One region of the Neptunomonas phycophila genome, then DNA from elsewhere that is predicted to be linked to it. Evidence: predicted binding sites of a transcription regulator. Region 1 holds the regulator's gene; the other holds the start of a gene.
What was found. Region 1 encodes FliA, which starts transcription of late flagellar genes. Its sites were predicted from a motif close to CTAAAGTTNNNNNNNNNNCNGCCGATA; they were not measured.
Positions count from the first base shown of each region.

Region 1 (10,590 bases):
AACGACCGTGGTCGTTTTACCGACACCACCTTTCTGGTTTGCAATTGCCCATACTTGCATACGGTTATCCCAAAAAAAACGATAGACTTTTTTATTAACTCACTGATTTATATCAGCAGTATAGATGAATAGTATCGGCCGCGATGTCTTTTTTATGATGATCTATTCTTAAAAAGTAGCTAACAGTCAATAAGTTCGTTAGAAAGCTGCTTATCGTCGACCTGCGCGGCTCAACAATCCACCAATTGCATTTAGATCTAACACTTCATCAGCCAAACCGGATTTGACAATGGCTTGGGGCATACCATAGATGGTGCAGCTTTCTTTATTTTGCGCCCAAATAGTCGCCCCCGCCTTTTTAAGCAGGCGAGCGCCATCAGCCCCGTCGGCTCCCATACCCGTTAGAATAATAGCATGTACTCGATTACCCAGCGCTTTAGCTGCTGACGCATAGGTTATGTCAACACTAGGGCGATACGTCACTCGCTCATCACTCTCTAATACACGTACTCGATCTGGACGACGTGGATCAACCACTAACTGATGGCCACCCGGTGCAAGATAAGCGGTACCTGGCCGCAAATTATCGCCGTCTTCCGCTTCTTTCACCGTAATTGAACACTGCTGGTTAAGACGAGCGGCAAAAACATTAGTAAATGCTTTAGGCATGTGCTGAACGAGAATGATTGGGTAGGGAAATTGAGCCGGTAATTCGCTTAGTATCTTTTGCAATGCCGCTGGGCCGCCAGTTGAGGCTCCAATGACGACCAACCGACATTGGCTAGGGAATGCGGCTGTATTTCCTGCGGCCTGACGAACCGCCAGTGCTGCACGCGTCTGCTGACCAGAACCTGCGGTTCCACTGTGGTTTGCGCTCTGTAATACACTACGATCGTCTTTGCGATTATCCGCATTCATCATTGCACCTTTGGCAGTGATCGCTCGCTGAGCAGATATACCGTCATTAACAGAAGGGCCACCTATCCGCCCATGCGTAGGTGAAGATGTAGGTGTAGGCCTACGCGACAGGGAAGGTCGCGACATAGATTGATCCGAACTGGTTTGCTCAAATCGCCGACGACGACCTAACTTAACCAACCGCTCAGTAAACTCATTGTGAACCAAGTTAGAAGTGGAGGTCCAGTTACGGATATCCTTTGTTAAAAAATCAGAGGCACCTGCCTCTAGTGCCTTCAGTGTAATGTTAGCGCCCTGACGAGTAAGAGAAGACAACATCAAGATAGATGTGGGACTATCGCGCATTATAATCTGGACGGCATCAATACCATTCATGTCTGGCATTTCAACATCCATTGTCACTACATCAGGCTTAAGCTGCTTGCACTTAGCAACGGCTTCTCGACCGTTTGAAGCAGCTCCCACCACAATCAAACGATCGTCCTTAGCGACTAGGTCATGAATCCGCTTTCGAAAAAAGCCTGAATCATCAACAATTAAAACCCTGATTGGCTGCATTTAGATTCCCGCCAATACTGAGTTAGGTAGACGCGTAATTTTTAAGCAGATTAGGTATATCAATAATTAATGCGATACGCCCATCGCCCGTTATAGTCGCACCAGACAATCCAGGGGTACCATGCAGTATCGAACCTAGCGGCTTAATTACCACTTCTTCCTGCCCCACTAACTGGTCCACTACAAATCCAACACGCATTGTACCTACCGTTACGATAACCACATGGCCTTGCTCAGGTAGATCAGTAGACTCTTGCCCCTCAACTAGCCAACGCTTCATATGGAATAGCGGTAATGCCTGGTCGCGCACGATAATAACTTGCTGCCCATCAACAACGTTTGTTTTACGCAAATCGAGATTGAAGATTTCATTCACATTGACCAACGGTAAAGCGAATGCTTGATCTTCCAAAATAACCATTAGGGTCGGCATAATCGCCAAGGTTAATGGCACTTGAATAGCTATGCGCGTCCCTTGATTAATGACAGAGTCTATATTTAACGTACCATTAAGCTGGGTAATTTTGGTTTTCACCACGTCCATACCCACGCCTCGGCCTGACACGTCAGAGACTTCTGTTTTGGTTGAAAACCCTGCTTGGAAAATCAAGTTGAAGCATTCTTGATCAGACAGTCTGTTAGCAGCTTCTTGATCCAGCACACCACGACTAACAGCAATTTTACGCAGTTTTTCGGGGTCCATGCCGGCACCATCATCTTGAATAACTAACAAGATGTGATCGCCTTCCTGCTCCGCAGAGAGCAATACGTGACCTTCACGCGGTTTCCCTACACCTTCACGCACTTCTGGCGCTTCGATACCGTGATCGACGGAGTTACGCACTAAGTGAATCAGCGGATCAGCTAACGCTTCCACCAAGTTTTTATCTAAATCGGTTTCTTCACCTCGCAGCTCAAGACGAATTTCCTTCTTCAAACTACGGGATAGGTCTCGAATCAAGCGCGGGAAGCGACCAAAGACCTTTTTCACCGGCTGCATACGTGTTTTCATCACTGACATTTGTAAGTCAGCTGTAACCATATCCAGTGTGCCTAAGGCTTTTGCCATTTCTTCATCTTCGCGTGATGCGCCTAAACGCACCAAACGGTTACGCACTAATACTAGCTCACCGACCATGTTCATAATTTTATCAAGCAAGCGCGTATCGACTCGCACATTACTCTCGGGAGGGGGAGCTTTTTGATTGTTTTTCTGCGGTGCAGGAGCCGAAGCCGTGCTCACCGGCAAACTTGGTTCGCTTGATTCTGTAGGTTGCGCTGGCGCTTCCTCACTAGGCGCTTCACTTTGAGCAAAAGCGCCTTGACCTTGAGCTTGGAGATCATCTAACAAGCTTTCGAATTCATCATCGGTAATCAAATCAGAACTGGCTGATTCGCTAACTTGAGGGACGGATGTATCGTTTTCCATACCGGGAGCTCCGTTTTCGCCATGCAGCTCGTTCAACAGAGACTCGAACTCATCTTCAGTGATCAAATCATCACTAACAGGCTGCTCTTGTAGGGGTGCTACATCATTGAGCAGCATATCGAATTCATCATCAGCCGAGCCGGCAGCCGGTTTCGCTACAGGTGCTGGCGTAGCTTTCGGTGCAGCAACCGGAGCGGGTTCAGATACAGATTCTATAGGCTGGGAAGGCGCCGCTGGGGCCGCTTTACCGGCCGCATCAGGTACACGCCCCTCACAGTAAGCTTGCAAAGCACTCAATAGCGAGGGTGACGCTGGCGATGGGGACTGGCCACCCCTTACATCATCAAACATGCTGTTGAGCGTATCCAATGACTGCAAAACGACATCCATTAAATCAGATGTGATTTTTACTTCACCATTGCGCAGCAAATCAAACAGGTTTTCTGCTTTGTGGCAACACTCAACCATGGCCTCTAACTGCAAGAAGCCTGCGCCGCCTTTTACGGTATGAAATCCTCGAAATATGGCATTTAGTAAATCTTTGTCGTCTGGGCTTTTCTCAAGATCTACCAATTGCTCTGATAGCAACTCGAGAATTTCTCCCGCCTCAACAAGAAAGTCTTCAAGAATTTCGTTATCTACATCCAAACCCATAGGAAGCTCCTAATCAAAAACCTAAGCTCGATAGCAGATCGTCAACATCGTCTTGACAGGTAGCAACGTCAGGATTTCTTCCTGCTAGTTGTGGACCTTCTGCTGCAATCGGGTCTTTTTTATTGTGAACTTGCTCTTTAGCTAAGGATTCAACACCGCTAATGCTTTCGACTTTAGAGGCCATCTCTACTAAATGAACAAGGCTGGCTTCCAATTGGGTTACCAGCGTTATTACTTTTCTGATCAACTGTCCAGATAGATCCTGCGAGCTCTGGGCAACCAGTATTTCGGTTAATTGTTCTCGCATTTCTGAAACAGTATCGGCTGATTCTTGCTCTAACTGACAGGTTCTATCGTACACACCTCGAAGACCTTCATACTCACCTTCTAGCTGACCTACGAGAGACAAAAGGTTTTTAAATCTGTCAGTCTGATCATCCATCCTGGAAACCAACAATAGAGACTTATCGACTCTATCCATGGTTTCATGAGCCGTTTTTTCTGTCAGCTCAATGACATAATTAAGGCGCTCAGTCGCATCTTCCATGATGGGAATAGAACCACCAGGGTCAATGTTACTGAATTGTTCGACATCCACTGAGGCCGAAAAAGACTTGATCGCCTCATGCAAACCTCGCGTTAAGTGGCCTACTTCATTGTAAAAGGCATGATGGCGGAACTCTTGAAGCTCTTGGATAATGTTCATAGCCGAGCTTAAGTCACCCTGCTGAGTGGCCAGCATAAGCTCCTCAGCCTTGGCGCGAAGCCCATCTTCAAAGTTACCCAGACCTATTGAAATATCTGATTCGGACATAGTGCTAACTACCTTTGGTCTGCTTAACCATCAATACGCTGGAAGATTTTTTCGAGTTTTTCTTTCAGCACAGCGGCCGTAAATGGTTTAACAACATAACCATTAACGCCAGCCTGAGCAGCTGCAATTATTTGCTCGCGCTTGGCTTCCGCAGTTACCATCAAGATGGGTATTGATTTTAGGTTAGGATCAGCACGGACTACTTTAACGAGATCGATTCCCGTCATGCCTGGCATGTTCCAATCGGTCACTAGAAATTGAATGCCGCCTTGCTGAAGAATAGGCAGGGCCGTTTTACCGTCGTCTGCTTCAACAACATTGTTGAAACCAAGATCGCGCAGTAAGTTTTTAATAATACGTCTCATTGTAGAGAAATCATCTACTACAAGAATCTTAATGTCTTTTTTCAAGACAACATCCCCCAAATTCAGAAATACACACTAGCAAAAAACTAAATGTGACATTAGCCTGACTAAAATCTAGACCAGTTTTCTGGAAAATGGCTACTCAGAGATAAGATTTATTGCCAATCTCTGAGTCGACCACGTAATCGGTGGGCTGCTTGACTGTGAATTTGACTCACGCGGGACTCGCTTACGCCTAAAACTTCACCTATTTCTTTTAAGTTAAGTTCTTCGTCGTAGTAGAGCGCTAAGACCAGTTTTTCTCGCTCCGGCAATGTCGTGATCGCATTAGCCAGGGCGCTTTTGAAAGCATTTTTCTCACCATGGATGCTAGGCCCAAGGTCATCCCCTGTTACTTGCTGTCCTGGTGTATCTTCACCGTCTGAACTAGTGAGCTCTTCAAAACTGAATAACCGGCTTTCCACAGAGTCTTTCAACAGATCATGATACTCAGCCACACTAATATCCATTTCGGCCGCTATTTCAGAATCTGAAGCATCTCTTCCGGTTTCTCCTTCAATTTTTTTGATAGCTTCGTTTATTCGGCGACCATTACGGTGAACAGAACGAGGAGTCCAGTCGCCACGACGTACCTCATCGATAATAGAACCACGTATGCGGATACCCGCATAGGTCTCAAAACTTGCACCTTTGGTGGCATCATATTTTTTGGCTGCCTCCAGCAAACCAATCATACCTGCCTGTATTAGGTCATCTAACAGTACGCTCGCAGGCATACGCCCCATTAAATGGTGAGCAATACGCTTAACTAACGGCGCATACTGTTGAATTAAATCATTGCTAGACGCTGTATCTTGCGGGTTGTACATGGAGCCCCTTCCAGACCCGAAAATTAAACACCCTGAACCAATTGTTCAACAAAGAATTCCAAATGGCCTCTCGGCATACTTTGCACTGGCCAACTGTCAACTCGGGTAGCTAACTGTTTATAGGCCAATGCGGCTTTACTCTTTGGAAACGCTTTAAGTACAGGTACTTGTCGCTGTACTGATTTGCGAACGTTCTCATCATAAGGTATTGAGCCGACGTATTGAAGTGTTACATCAAGGAACCGGTCAGTTACTGTAAGTAACTTGTTAAACATGCTCCTACCTTCGGTATCGGTGTATACCATGTTCGCTAAAACTCTAAAGCGCGTCATACGATAATCGCGATTGAGTAGTTTAATCAAGGCATATGCATCAGTAATTGACGTTGGTTCATCGCAAACAACAACAAGTACCTCTTGTGCCGCCCTAACAAAGCTTACCACTGAATCAGATATACCGGCCGCTGTATCAATGATCAACACATCCATTTCATCGGCAACATCATTAAATGCATAGATCAATTCAGCATGCTCGTGAGCACTTAATGAAGTCATGGCTTGTGTACCAGAACTGGCAGGCACGATCCGAACATTGTCGTTTACGTCTAACATCACATCCGTCAAACGGCACTCACCTGCCAACACATCACTAATGTTACGCTTAGGCCTTAGCCCTAACATTATATCGACATTGGCTAGACCTAAATCAGCATCCATCAGCACAGCTTTGCGACCCATCTCGCCCAAGGCTAATGACAAGTTCACTGATACGTTGGTTTTACCAACGCCGCCTTTACCGCCAGTGACGGCTATGACTTTTACAGGGTGGTGACTATTCATGTGCACATCTACTTCAACTTGCGGAAGGAAGGGCGGAACTGCCCGGCGCACTGCGCTGGCGTTCTCGTTCCAGCGCTTTTTGAGCGGTAACAACAGCACGACTAACGAGATCATTGCGCTGTGCAACTTCTATGTCATCGGGTACTTTTTGTCCATCGGTTACATAGGCTATGGGAAGGTTGCGCTCAACAGCCAATGTCAGCGCCTCTCCTAGGCTACCTGATTCATCCAGCTTACTTAACACGCACCCATTTAAACCAATGCTATGATAGTTATCGTACGCATCGTCTAAAACTTGACGCTGACTTGAGCATGACAAGACCAACAACTTTTTCATCCGTACCGACACGCCCTCAAGCATCGCTTTTTGCGCCAAGCTAGGGCCTTCATGCTGGCTCATCCCTGCGGTATCGATTAACACTAAACGCTTCCCGCGCAACGAAGCGAGTACATCCTCTAGCGTGTTCTGTTCATCAACTACCCGTACTGGCACATCCAAAATACGACCAAAGGTCTTTAATTGCTCATGTGCGGCGATACGGTAGCTATCTGTCGTGACCATCGCCAAACCTGAACTACCATGCTGCAATACGTAACGTGCCGCCAGCTTGCCAATAGTGGTTGTTTTGCCCACGCCTGTCGGCCCAACAAAAGCAATCATCCCGCCACGTGATATATAGTCTTCACTCATAACAGGCACAGACTCTGTCAGCCGAGACAATGCTGAGCGCCATGCTTTTGATAACTCTAGATTAGGGTCTACTGAGTGGATTAAATGCTCGGTTAATTTTGCACCTAACCCGACACGTTCAAATCGCTTGGCTAGCTTCCCTTCAATGCTATTAGGATTGGAATGATTCGCCACATCACTGCGGCTCTTACGCTCTTCAACCCATACTTTGCGGGAAGAAATTTGCATTTGCTGCTCTAAAAGGGCTTTAAGTTGTTTGATCTCATCTTGCATGGACTCAATAGCAACATGATCTCGGGTAGCTGATAAAGCATCAGGCTTAGTCGTTTCTAAACGCTCATCAGCTAGATCGTCATCTGCCATCCAGTCCAGCGTATCGTTAGGTACCCGCCTATTTATTGCCGGCGTTGCATCTGTGCCTTGCTTAGGTTTTAGCGACTCTAGAATCATTTTAAGATCCTCTTCGTCGTCTGGGTCGATCTGTCGGTTACGGCTACCATGATCGGCCAACGGCTTAGAACCACCAGCACCCTCCTGAGCTTCAGCAATGCGCATACGTGCTCTGCGCAGCTCCTCATCTAGATCAGCGCGAGTTTTAACCGCTTGAACCGCGGCCTGCTCTTCCCGTTCTTTTTTATGGGCTTGCTCACGAGCAAACTCAGCTTGAGCTGCTTCAAACTCATGTTCATGAGCGGCAACTACTTCAACACCACCCGCAACACGGTGATTGGAAACAATGACAGCATCAGGACCGATCTCTTCCCGGGCCCGGCGCATCGCTTGTCTCATATCAGGTGCAAATATTCGTTTAACCTTCATCTCAGTCATCCGTGCTCAGGGTGTCTAATATCATGCTATCGCGCCTGCCCACCAACGGTGGACACAATAGTAATCTTTTTATTCTCTGGTATTTCTTGATAAGAAAGCACATGTATTGTCTGTTCACTATACCTGACAAATTTAGCCATGAGCGGCCTCACCGGTGCAGCAACTAATAAAATCGAAGGCTGCCCCATCATTTCTTGTTTTTGTGCGGCTTCAACCAAAGAGTTTTGTAAACGCTCGGCCATACCCGGCTCCAACGCTAGCCCTTGGTCACTGCCTTGGCTTTGCTGTACCGATCCTAATAACAGCTGTTCTAATTTAGGATCTAACGTTACAACAGGTATTTCTGGTTCTGGACCGTTAATCGTTTGAATAATCAAGCGCGAGACAGCCACACGAACTGATGCCGTCAACGCAACGGGGTCTTGAGTGCGAGTGGCCGCATCAGATAAGGCCTCCGCCACACTGCGAAAGTCTTTCAACGGTACATGCTCCATGAGCAAGTTTTGCAACACTTTCAACAGCACACTAATAGACAGTTTGGTAGGCACAAGGTCTTCAACCAACTTGGGAGACGTTTTTGCCAGCATATCCAACAATTGCTGTACTTCTTCATGCCCTAGCAGCTCATGAGCGTGATTCTGTAAAATTTGGTTTAAGTGTGTTGCTACCACCGTACTGGCATCGACAACGGTATAACCTAATGTTTGAGCATGCTCCCGCTGCCCAGGCTCAATCCACGTTGCTGCTAAACCAAATGCGGGATCCTTTACTTCAACACCTTTCAACGAACCAAACACTTGTCCCGGATTAATCGCTAAATCACGGTCTGGAAAAATATCAGCTTCGCCTGCCACAACGCCCATCAAAGTGATGCGATAAGCTCCAGGCATCAGATCCAAGTTATCGCGAATGTGAACAGAAGGTACTAAAAAACCTAAATCTTGCGACAGCTTTTTGCGCACGCCTTTTATGCGATTAAGTAGTTGTCCACCCTGTAGCTTATCCACCATTGGGATCAAGCGATAACCTACTTCAAGCCCCACCATATCCACGGGCATTACATCTGACCAGTCCAGATCCTTGGCATCATCAGGCGATTCGGAGGCTTTCGGTTCTGATTTCATCTGCTGTTCGACTTCGGCTTTTACGCGCGCCCGCTCTTTTTGGCGAATCAGGAACCAAGCAGCTCCGCCACAAGCCGCCGCTAATGATAGAAAAGCGACATGCGGCATACCCGGAACCAAACCCATAATCATCATAATAGCGGCCGTTACTATCAAAGCACGAGGTGAACCAAACATCTGACTAATGATTTGCGTACCCATATCATTAGACGAGTTTTGACGCGTCACCATGATGGCGGCAGCCGTGGAGAGTAAAAGCGAAGGAATTTGAGCGACCAAGCCATCACCAATCGTCAACAGCGAGTAATATTCAACAGCGACATCAAAACTTAAGTCATGCTGGATTAAGCCTATTAGCAAGCCGCCTAAAATGTTAATAACCAGAATTAAAATACCTGCGACAGCATCGCCCCGCACAAACTTAGAAGCACCATCCATAGCCCCATAAAAGTCGGCCTCTTGCGTTACATCCTGACGCCGCTGTTTGGCATCTTCTTGATTAATGAGCCCAGCATTCAAATCAGCATCAATCGCCATCTGTTTACCCGGCATAGCATCCAACGTAAAACGCGCACTCACCTCTGAGATACGCCCTGCACCTTTGGTAACAACGACAAAGTTAATAATGACCAGGATAAGAAAGACAACAATACCTACGACATAGTTACCACCGATAACCACAGAGCCAAAGGCTTCGATTACTTTACCGGCAGCGTCGCCCCCTTCATGGCCGTACATGAGTACTACACGTGTCGATGCCACGTTCAGGGCTAGTCGCATTAAAGTAGATAAAAGCAAGATCGTCGGAAAAACTGCAAAATCGAGCGGTCTAAGTGAGTAGACACTGACTAAAAGCACAACGATGGATAATGCAATATTGAATGTGAACAAAACATCCAATAAAAAGGCAGGCATAGGCAGCATGACCATCGCCAAGATGACCAACAAAAACAGCGGTATGCCTAAGTTTCCTTGGCTCAGCCCCCGCATATTTTGCATAACTGCTGTTCTATCCAACCCAACCTCTCGTCAAAAAAATGACACAACAAACACAATAACGTCAAAAAAACATCACAAATACTAAGATTTGCTACTTATCAACAAATAGCTGACATCAACCCAGAATAATTGCAATTTTTGTGCCGTTAATACAACACTATAGCGTCAATATTAGAACAGTTTGCGGATTACGCGAATGTAAAACAGATAGCGATAGGTCGGCGTTACGTAGAGGGAGTTTCTGTACGCAACTCAGGAGGGATAATGAGCTCACGATCAGCGGGACGTACAGGTTTTTCTCCCTCACGCTTCTGGTAGCGCTTGAGCTGGAAGACATAAGCCAATACTTGCGCGACAGCTTTATACAAGCCAGCTGGTATTTCCTGATCCAGTTCTGTATTGAAATAAATAGCTCGCGCCAACGCTGGGGACTCAAGAATAGGTACTTGATATTCATTACCGATTTCTCGGATTTTTAACGCGACAAAATCAGCGCCTTTTG
Region 1 is NZ_MRCI01000001.1:482,713-493,302, reverse strand. It holds gene BS617_RS02260 (ParA family protein) at 1-60, opposite strand, end outside; gene BS617_RS02255 (protein-glutamate methylesterase/protein-glutamine glutaminase) at 211-1,476, opposite strand; gene BS617_RS02250 (chemotaxis protein CheA) at 1,499-3,559, opposite strand; gene BS617_RS02245 (protein phosphatase CheZ) at 3,573-4,373, opposite strand; gene cheY (chemotaxis response regulator CheY) at 4,397-4,783, opposite strand; gene BS617_RS02235 (RNA polymerase sigma factor FliA) at 4,894-5,607, opposite strand; gene BS617_RS02230 (MinD/ParA family protein) at 5,631-6,446, opposite strand; gene flhF (flagellar biosynthesis GTPase FlhF) at 6,460-7,956, opposite strand; gene flhA (flagellar biosynthesis protein FlhA) at 7,992-10,088, opposite strand; gene flhB (flagellar biosynthesis protein FlhB) at 10,313-10,590, opposite strand, start outside.

Region 2 (10,590 bases), 1.8 Mb from region 1:
TGATCGTATTGGTTGTGGAGCTTAAGAAAGTCCGGATACTTTCAAACTCTCGTAAGTTGCTACTAAAGCCACCGACCGAGGTAGGCATTGCGGAGTAATGCAACGCCATAATTTTTTCGAAAAGTAAGGACGATAGTAAAATATCAGCTTTTTTGCCCGCTATTTCAATAAAGTAAGCGCGCAGCATTTTAAGCCCAAAATCAAACAGATAGACAATCATCACGCCTATAGCTAGCACCCACAACGTTTCTAACGCCGAATTAGGTACTACCCGGTCATAAACGTTCATGACGAACAACGGATTAGCAAGCACGAATAGGTTGATCAGGAAGGAAGCAATCAACACGTCACGGTATATTTTTGCAGACCGCCAAATAGTTCCCCAAAACCAATGACCTTCCCGTTGATCCAGTACTCGAGAAACCTGATCGGCAAAACGGTATTCCATCCTCACAAAAATAGCATAGCCGGAATATTGCTCAGCAAGCTCGTCAAGGGCGACTTGGTGAGCCCCGCCACTTTCAGGCTGAATAATGACAGCTTTACCGCCCTCTTTATCCAGCTCCTGAAGAATGCAGGCTTCATCGTTTTTTAACAACAGCACGACCGGCAAAGTCAGCGGCGCGATACTTTGCAGGTCACGCTTATCCACTCGCGATTTAAACCCGGCTCGCTTTGCTGCTCGTACAAACAATTTGGGCGTCAGTTTATTATTTTCTAACGGTAAGCCATCACGCAGCACTTCAGCGGATAAAGGTCTATGATTTTGCTGGGTGAGGTGGACTAAACAATTTAATAATGAGTCTTGCACAGTATCCATTTTCTTGACCAAACTCTAATTAGGGCTACATACTAACATGTATATTATTAACTGAAAGATGATTGATTCATGCTATACGCACTACGGAACTCTGAGGGTAGGATCACTGGTTTATCAGAGACTTACCAAGATGGCGCAGAAAAGGTCGACATGTCCAACCCCGATGTTCGCGACTTCCTTTCTGTAAATGACGAGAACTTTTCTCCTGATGCTTATTTAGATCAGTCTGACAAGGCAATCTCTCGAATCATAGAAGACTTAATTGAGCTACTTATTGATAAAAATGTGATCATATTCACAGATTTACCGGATGGTGCTCAAGGCAAGTTATTAACACGGAAACTAGCTCGCGGCCTGATAAGAGGCGATGTACCAGAAGAGGCTTTTGATGACATCAGCGAGACATCCATCCTCTCAGATGAAGACGAACTACTCTAACAGCTCATACAAACGCGGTATCAATTTTGCTTTTTGTTGCGCTTGTCGTTGCGTTAACAGGCCAAATTCCTGAGCCACTAATCCATTTAACACATGGGCGATTTGTTGATTACTAAGGGTGCAATCTTGCACATTTTTAACTTTAATTGTAATCAATAACTGAGCTGTGGCCAACGCAGTGGCCACAGACGCAGGCTGCAAGCGAAATGACTCCGTTAACATAACTTGAGCTTGTGAGTAATCTTTTGAATTAAGCTTGTGTATCCCCACCAATAACAAATCGACCCAGCTATCCTTAATGCGCGTTTTAACCATCATCTCTCGCGGCGAGGTCAGCTGCGTAGCATTAGCAGCGCATTCCAGCGCTTCTTCTAGCCAGTCCAACCAAAGCCACTGGTCATCCAAAGGCATTGCCAAAAAAATCTCATGTGCTTGCGATAAGTGCGCTAAGGCTAACGATTGTTTCTCTTGGTTCCAATTAAGCCAGAAACCTAAAACATGCACACGACATTCAATGGAAACCGCATCAAAATCATTCGATACGGATTCCAATGCACGTAGCGCTTTAACTTCCATTTCCTCTGCTGATATCTGGCCATCGGCAAAGCGAGCTAACAAAGCACGAACATAAGCAAAATAGTATTCTGGGCTTTGTAAGCCTGTGTATCGCGAGAAGTCCATTGTGCTTTGAAAGGCTTCCACGGCCAAAGCCCACTCGGCAAAAAAAGCGGCAATATTGCCCAAAGCCGCATGGGATTGCGGAACGGTAGGCTGCATCATCACTGCTTTTCTCATGGTCGTAATAGCCACCCCTGATTGGCCCGCCACCTGAAAGCTTTGCGCAAGGCACTTGTAGGCATCAATGGATACTATTTGATGATCAATAATATCTTGCAAGCATTGCTGTGAATCTTGGTATTTGCCTTGGGAAAAAAATGTAATACCTAACCCCAATTTAGCCCAGTTTTGCCGACGCGTTGAGACCACCTTTTTAAAGACCTTCTCTGCTTGGCTATAGTCCTGCAAGGCTAAAAAGCAAATCCCTGACATACGATTTAAGTAACTAGCCAAAGCAGGATAAAAACTCGCGAGCTTCTCACAATAAATCAGGGCTTTATTCCACTCCTGCTGATCCATTGCTTCTTCAACCCGGTACACAGCCCGCTTTACACGTTGAACTTTTTCTAAACGCGGAGCCAATCGATCTCGGGATAGCGGCTTAGCCAAATAAATATCAGGAGCGGCACTCAAGGACCCCACCAGTAATGAAACATCGGGGTTAGTGAGCAACACGGTAACAGTACGATGTAAAGGCAAGTGCTCGGCCAAGGCTTCCTGGATGACCTGAAGCCCATTTTTTTGCCCCTTACCCAGATCATATGAAACCAGCAATAAGTCATAGCGAACACTGCGCAAATAAGACAGCGCCATGTTAACAGACGAAGCGACATCAATTTTATCGAATGATAGCGCCCCCACTATCTCTCGGTGATGACTGATTTCACCCAACTGTGAATCAACGATTAACGCTGAACTACTCGACACGTTTTTAGGCATTATGGACTTCTTACTACCGAAACTGTCTTCAGACTATTAGAAAAAATCCATTTATACAAAAAAGCCCGCATATTAGCGGGCTTTAAAAGAGACAGTCGCTGTTAGTCTTTTAACAAATCACGACCTTTGCTTGCAGCGATACGCATGCGTAATGCATTCAGTTTGATAAAACCTTCAGCATCTTTTTGATCGTAAGAGCCTGCATCATCTTCAAATGTTGCAATCGATTCATCAAACAAGCTGTCATTTGAACGACGTCCCACCACAGAGACATTACCTTTGTACAACTTAACGCGTACGTCACCATTTACATGGCGCTGGCTATAGTCGATCATTTGCTGCATCATTTTACGTTCTTCTGACCACCAGAATCCGTTATAAATCAGCTCAGCGTACTTCGGCATCATGCTATCTTTCAAATGCGCCGCTTCACGGTCTAGCGTAATAGATTCAATAGCTCGATGAGCACGCATCATAATAGTACCGCCCGGTGTTTCGTAGCAGCCACGGGCTTTCATGCCGACAAAACGGTTTTCAACTATATCTAGGCGACCAATACCATTCGCTCCACCGACTTTGTTCAGTGTTTCAAGAACCGTTGCTGGAGATAGCTCTTCACCATCAATTGCAACAATATCACCGTTCTTATATGTCAGCTCTAGGTATGTTGGCTCATTCGGTGCAGCTTCAGGAGAAACCGACCAACGCCACATATCTTCTTCTGCTTCAGACCATGGATCTTCTAACAAACCGCCTTCATAAGAGATATGCAATAAGTTAGCATCCATTGAGTATGGAGACTTTTTCTTTTTGCCCGAGAAATCAACCGGAATATCATGCTCAGCGCAATAAGCCATCAAGGTTTCGCGAGACGTTAGATCCCATTCACGCCAAGGGGCGATAACATGAACGCCTGGCTTTAGTGCATACGCACCCATTTCGAAACGAACTTGGTCATTACCTTTGCCCGTTGCACCGTGAGATATAGCATCCGCACCCGTTTCGTTTGCAATCTCAACTAGACGCTTGGCAATTAGAGGGCGTGCGATGGATGTACCGAGGAGGTACTCTCCTTCATAAATAGTGTTGGCACGGAACATTGGGAAAACAAAGTCACGTACAAACTCTTCACGCAGATCTTCGATGTAAATCTCTTTAACACCTAGGGCTGCAGCTTTTGCTCGCGCGGGTTCCACTTCTTCGCCCTGCCCCAGGTCAGCTGTGAAAGTCACTACTTCACAGTTATAGGTTTCCTGCAGCCAGCGGACGATAACAGATGTATCCAATCCACCTGAATAGGCCAGTACTACCTTTTTAATATCGGACATTCATTTGCTCCACTGAAATATGGCCGCTATGCAGCCTACTTTTAAAGTCATACCAAACGCGAGATTATAACACCGAAAGAAACGAATTACTGCATCACTCCCGCTCAAGCCTGATGGTCGCGCGACGGTTGCGAGCACGGTTAGCTTTGGAGTTATTGGGAACCGCTGGATACCGCTCTCCGTGGTAACGAGTGGTAATCATCTCCTCACTAATCCCATTAGCAACGAGATAACGCGTTATGTCTTCCGCACGCTGTTTAGATAGATCCCGATTTAATAAACGCCTTCCCGCATTATCAGAATGCCCATCAACATATAACTCTTTCACCTTAGGATCTGTTTTAACGTACTCAATAATAAGATCTAAGCGATCCTTACTGGCGTCTGACAAGCGCCATTGAGCAGGCGGGTACAATACGGCGGTGCGAGCAACTTGCCGATAATTCACAGGCAACAGCTCATCAACGCATGCTATGTAATCACTGTAAGACTTTTGAAAATTAGCGGCCGACAGCGCGACTCTTGCTCGCTCACCGCTCCCTAACCAATTCGACATTGTGAAGGTAGGCGACATGCCTTGAAATAACGATACTAGCATTTCACCGGCATATTGCTCGCTAACCATTAATGGCTTGATTTGATCTGGTGAAGAAGCTGCCGGTACCGATAATTGAGCAATATACTTTGGCGCCAACCCGGGCTGCCACGGTGATGCTTCGGCCACTAAACGCACGTCACCAGAAAAGCTGCCTTTTTGCGTGGGCGACAACTCAAACACCGCCTTTTCACCGGCTTCATGAAAAAAACTTCCACGACCAAAGGTTGGCACCTCTTGTGATAGGCGGCAGTAAAATTTTGATGTTTCTACATCCCATACCGACTGATCAATACTGGCCATAAAAGTTACCGCCATTACAAAAGGAGCACTTAACACGGCCCAGCTTACTAAGGCTAAACGGATTATTTGTATCATATTAACAATTTACGACTCACAAAAATTTACGGTATGTTTACGCTATCGGCCTAAAGAAACACAGCTTAACCAGTGAAATTGATAGACACAGGCAAAGCCAACCCTTTTTCTGTGTTTGGCCTTACCTATCACGGCTGATAGAATGTCGGCTAACCCTCTATATTACAAGCAGCCTAGTAAGGAATTCTCTTGAATCATCGCTCATCCGCTCAATTAATGGCAGAACGCTTCCGTGGCTACCTACCTGTTGTCATTGACGTTGAAACAGCTGGTTTTAACGCAAAAACCGATGCGCTACTTGAGATTGCCGCTGTCACATTAACCATGGACGAACAAGGCTATTTAATTGTCGACCAAAGCTTTGTTGCTGAAGTTGCCCCCTTCGAAGGTGCCAACCTAGAGCAGGCCGCTCTCGATTTTACGGGAATCGACCCTTTTTCACCGGAAAGAGAAGCGATTTCTGAATTAGAAGCCCTTGAGCTCATCTTTAAACCAATCCGCAAAGCAGTAAAAGCACATGGCTGTAAGCGCGCTATTTTGGTTGGTCACAATGCATCATTCGACCAAGGCTTTGTCAACGAAGCTGCTGCGCGCAGTGATATAAAGCGCAACCCCTTCCACCCTTTTTCATCATTTGACACAGCCACATTAGCTGGCCTAGCTTACGGACAGACGGTGTTAGCCAAAGCGTGTGATGTTGCCGGTATACCGTTTGATGGAAAACAAGCCCATTCCGCGCTGTATGATACGGAAAAAACAGCTGAGCTATTTTGTGGCATTATCAACCGCTGGAAAGATTTAGGTGGTTGGGACATGGTCTTAGACTTACAAGAGCACGATTAAACGAAACCGTAATTCCTCATAAAAAAGGCAGCTCTCGCTGCCTTTTTTATTCACTCGCTCATAGCATTAAATGACAGGAACCAGTGCAACTCGGCGATTAACCGCCCGCCCTGCTTCAGTATCATTTGTTGCGACAGGACTACTTTCACCATAACCGATAGCGTTCATACGCTCAGTTGATATTCCCTTAGACGCCAAATAAGCCATGACAGAATCTGCACGTGCTTGAGACAGGTTCTTGTTATAGGAAGCCGATCCTACGGAGTCCGTATGCCCTTCAACTGTAAATTTACTGCTGCTTGCGCTCAACACCTCAGCGACGTTATCCAAGATAGCTTTAGCTGCAGACGTTAAACGGCTTGATTTATATTCGAAGTTAACACCCTCTAACGACAACTTATCGACAGCAGGACAGCCAGAAAGATCAACCGATACACCAACCGGTGTTGCCGGGCAGATATCGTTTGCATTAGCCACGCCATCAAGATCTTCATCTGCTGGGCAACCCGCTGGGTCTACTTCAACCCCTGCTGGTGTTTCTGGACACTGATCCAAAACATTCACAACACCGTCGGCATCTGAATCGAGTTGGCAACCACGCCCATCAACCGGAGCGCGCGCAGGTGTACCGGGGCACTGATCAGCTCGGTTCACAATACCATCTTGGTCGCTATCCAGCTCACAACCTTTGCCCGTTTTAATTTCATTTGCCTCACAGACAGGCTCTTTGTGACAGATCAAATATGCCACTCCAGCACCGACCAAAGCACCTGCGGCACCCTGATTATCAGCAGCTTGAGCAACAGCGCCACCAGCCAATGCACCTGCGGCAACACAAAAAGGTGTACTCTGCTCCCACTTAGCTGAAGGCACTTCTGCACAACCCACAACCAATGCTGCCACACCCAATACAGATAACATCTTAAATTGACTGGCTTTACTCATTCTTTACTTCCTCATAAATTCCGGTTCGGAATTGATCCATGTGATTAACTGCAGGCTATATTACACCAGAAAAAATGAACAAAAAAAAACCCGTATCATTAAATACGGGTTTTATATTCAAAAAGAACTAATTACAGCTTGTCAGACGACTCTGAAAGGTATTTAGCTACGCCGTCAGTAGACGCTTGCATACCTTTATCACCTTTATTCCAACCAGCTGGGCAAACTTCGCCATGCTCTTCATGGAATTGAAGCGCGTCAAATAAACGGATCAACTCTTCCATGTTACGACCTAGTGGTAAATCATTAACGATTTGCGAACGTACATTACCTTCTTTGTCGATAATGAAAGCACCACGGAAAGCAACACCACCTTCAGCTTCAACATCGTACGCTTTGCAGATTTCGTGCTTTGTGTCGGCAACTAATGTGTATTTAACTGGACCAATACCACCCGAGTTAACAGGTGTGTTACGCCACGCGTTGTGAGTAAATTGAGAATCGATAGAAACACCGATAACTTCTACGCCACGCTCTTCAAATGCGCTCATACGCTTATCTAATGCGATCAACTCAGATGGGCAAACGAATGTGAAGTCTAACGGGTAAAAGAAAACTAAACCGTACTTCCCTTTGATTGCTTCTTTCAAGTTGTATGCATCTACAATTTCACCAGTGCCAAGTACTGCTGCCGCTGTAAAGTCCGGCGCTTGCTTTCCTACTAATACACCCATGATTTTCTCCGTTTTTATCTATCGTTAGGTAAAACTTAACAAACCCGCATTGTAAGGTTTGTTCATAAAACTTTAATGACGAACAATTGACATAATGGCTTATTCAGCAGGTGTCTCGTCAGACTCAGCCGCTGCTTTGACCATTGTTTCAAGTTCACCTGATGCATGCAGTTCTGTCACTATATCGCATCCGCCCACTAATTCGCCGTTAATCCACAACTGCGGAAACGTAGGCCAGTTAGCGTACTTGGGTAATTCAGAACGAATCTCAGGATTTTCTAAAATGTTAACAAACGCAAAACGCTCACCACATGACATAAGTGCTTCAACCGTACGAGAAGAAAACCCGCACTGAGGGAAACGTGGTGTTCCCTTCATATATAACAAAATAGAGTTTTTTTCGATCTGGTCTTTAATAGTATCTATAACGCTCATTAGCTTACCTTCTCACGTCTTGCGACTCATTAACCGTGTGAATTTATCTGTAAAAATCCTACCACATACCCTAGCTAATTACTTGGTCAATACAAAAAATTAAGCGGGTTTATCGAGTCCAAATTGCTACAGTCATCCGTTTACCTGCTATATTGTGCCTTTACTATCTTTTTCAAGCTTTCCGACGGGAAGTTGCTAAAAATAGATAGTGACAATAGAATGCCTTTCTTTATTTGGCAGCTAAGGCTGCCTTTTTGCGTTGTACGGGAGATTGAACATGGCGCAGCAGTCCTTGATGAACACTTATAATCGGCTCTCGGTTAGCTTTGAGTCCGGTGAGGGCGCTTGGCTGTTTGATACTGATGGTAATCGCTACCTTGATGCTTTATCAGGTATTGCGGTGTGTGGCTTAGGCCATTCTCACCCTGCCATAACCAAAGCCATTACTGAGCAAGCAAGCAAACTTATCCATACCTCTAATTTGTACCGAATCCCTCTACAGGAACAGCTAGGGGATCGCCTCACTGAAATTGCTGGCATGGATAGTGTGTTTTTTGCTAACTCCGGCGCTGAGGCAAACGAAGCAGCTATTAAAATTGCTCGCAAATTTGGCCATGCTAAAGAGATCGAAGCCCCTGCTATTATCGTCATGGATGGATCATTCCACGGTCGGACATTGGCAACACTGAGCGCTACTGGCAACCGAGCAACGCAAGCCGGATTTGAACCTCTTGTGAGTGGTTTTATTCGCGCGCCTTTTAACGATGCTAACGCGGTTCGCTCAATTGCAGCCAGCAATAAGAATGTCGTTGCTATTTTAGTTGAGCCCATCCAAGGTGAAGCGGGTATACGTATCCCCGATAGCGAGTATTTAGCTGAGCTGCGCGACATTTGCGACGAAAACGATTGGCTACTCATGCTTGACGAAGTACAAACTGGCAATGGACGAACTGGTCGCTATTTCGCCTACCAACATACCTATATTGTGCCAGACGTTGTGACTACGGCTAAAGGGCTTGGCAATGGTTTTCCTATAGGGGCCTGCTTAGCAAAAGGTCGCGCCGCCGAAGTGTTCATGCCTGGATCCCATGGTTCCACCTTTGGCGGAACGCCATTGGCTTGTGCTGTTGGTTTAGCCGTTACAGAAACTATTATGCAAGAAAACCTGTGTGATCGTGCGGCCGAATTAGGTGACCGTATGCTTCAAGGCTTCAAAGAAAACCTTGAAGGCATGCCCTATATCCGTGAAGTTCGCGGCAAAGGCTTAATGATTGCTATCGAGCTTACCGAAGCAGGCACCGAATTAGCCGTGCTCGCTAAAGTAAAAGGCATCTTACTTAACATCACTGGTGGCGGGAAAGTTATTCGATTATTGCCCCCTCTCATTATGACTGATGCCGAAGCAGACCTACTGGTCAACACGCTATGTAAGCTGATTAAAATTTATGCAGCCGACGAGCGTTCAAAACCGAGAAAATAAAGACCGAAAAGGTCCATAAGGAAAGCCGTCGGAGACGGCAAGAATGTATGAATACAAAACACTTCCTAACATTGAAGGATTTAACTTCTGACGAGTTAAAACAGCTACTTAGCCGGGCTACCGAATTAAAAGAGATGCGTAACCGAGGTGAAGTATACGAGCCGCTTGCCAACAAAGTAATGGCAATGATTTTTGAGAAATCATCGACTCGGACGCGTGTTTCATTTGAAGCAGGTATGGCCCAGCTAGGTGGGCATGCCATGTTTTTATCTTCACGCGACACCCAATTGGGTCGCGGTGAACCAGTAGAAGACTCGGCACGCGTCATTTCAAGCATGGTTGATGTTGTTATGATCCGGACGTATAGCCATGAGATTGTTGAAACCTTTGCGCAACATTCACGCGTTCCAGTCATCAATGCACTAACCGATGATTACCACCCATGCCAGCTATTAGCAGACATGCAAACATTTGTGGAACACCGTGGCGATATCAAAGGTAAAACGGCGGCATGGATAGGCGACGGCAACAACATGTGCCAATCTTACATGAATGCGGCGGCTATCTTAGATTTCCACTTAAACATTGCTTGCCCTAAAGGGTTTGAGCCTAAAGCCGAATTGCTTGAAGAATACAAAGATCGCATCACATTGACTCACTCACCAAAAGAGGCCGTTAAGGGTGCACACCTTGTAACAACGGATGTGTGGGCTTCAATGGGACAAGAAGACGAACAAGAAACTCGTTTAAAGCGGTTTGAAGGCTTTCAAGTAACACCTGAATTAATGGATTTAGCGGATAAAGACGCTTTATTCATGCACTGCCTTCCTGCACATCGTGGCGAGGAAGTCAGCGAAGAAATGATGGAAGACCCGCGCTCAGTTGTTTTTGACGAAGCTGAAAACCGCTTACATGCACAAAAAGCACTGTTAGAGTTTTTGCTCGTTAATTAGCGCGATGCCGGCCTTTATAATAAATATTGGCCGGCTTGCCTTCTTTCCGTCTAAACTATACCTACTGTTGTTAGGCCATTCAGG
Region 2 is NZ_MRCI01000001.1:2,323,003-2,333,592, forward strand. It holds gene BS617_RS10500 (type I secretion system permease/ATPase) at 1-820, opposite strand, end outside; gene BS617_RS10505 (hypothetical protein) at 890-1,258, shown strand; gene BS617_RS10510 (response regulator) at 1,250-2,815, opposite strand; gene BS617_RS10515 (argininosuccinate synthase) at 2,917-4,143, opposite strand; gene BS617_RS10520 (flagellar protein MotY) at 4,238-5,116, opposite strand; gene rnt (ribonuclease T) at 5,333-5,959, shown strand; gene BS617_RS10530 (OmpA family protein) at 6,026-6,904, opposite strand; gene BS617_RS10535 (peroxiredoxin) at 7,036-7,638, opposite strand; gene grxD (Grx4 family monothiol glutaredoxin) at 7,738-8,073, opposite strand; gene BS617_RS10545 (aspartate aminotransferase family protein) at 8,351-9,553, shown strand; gene argF (ornithine carbamoyltransferase) at 9,601-10,506, shown strand.
Region 2: a site for FliA is predicted at 5,160-5,186, ahead of BS617_RS10520 (flagellar protein MotY). Genes of this name have one in related genera too.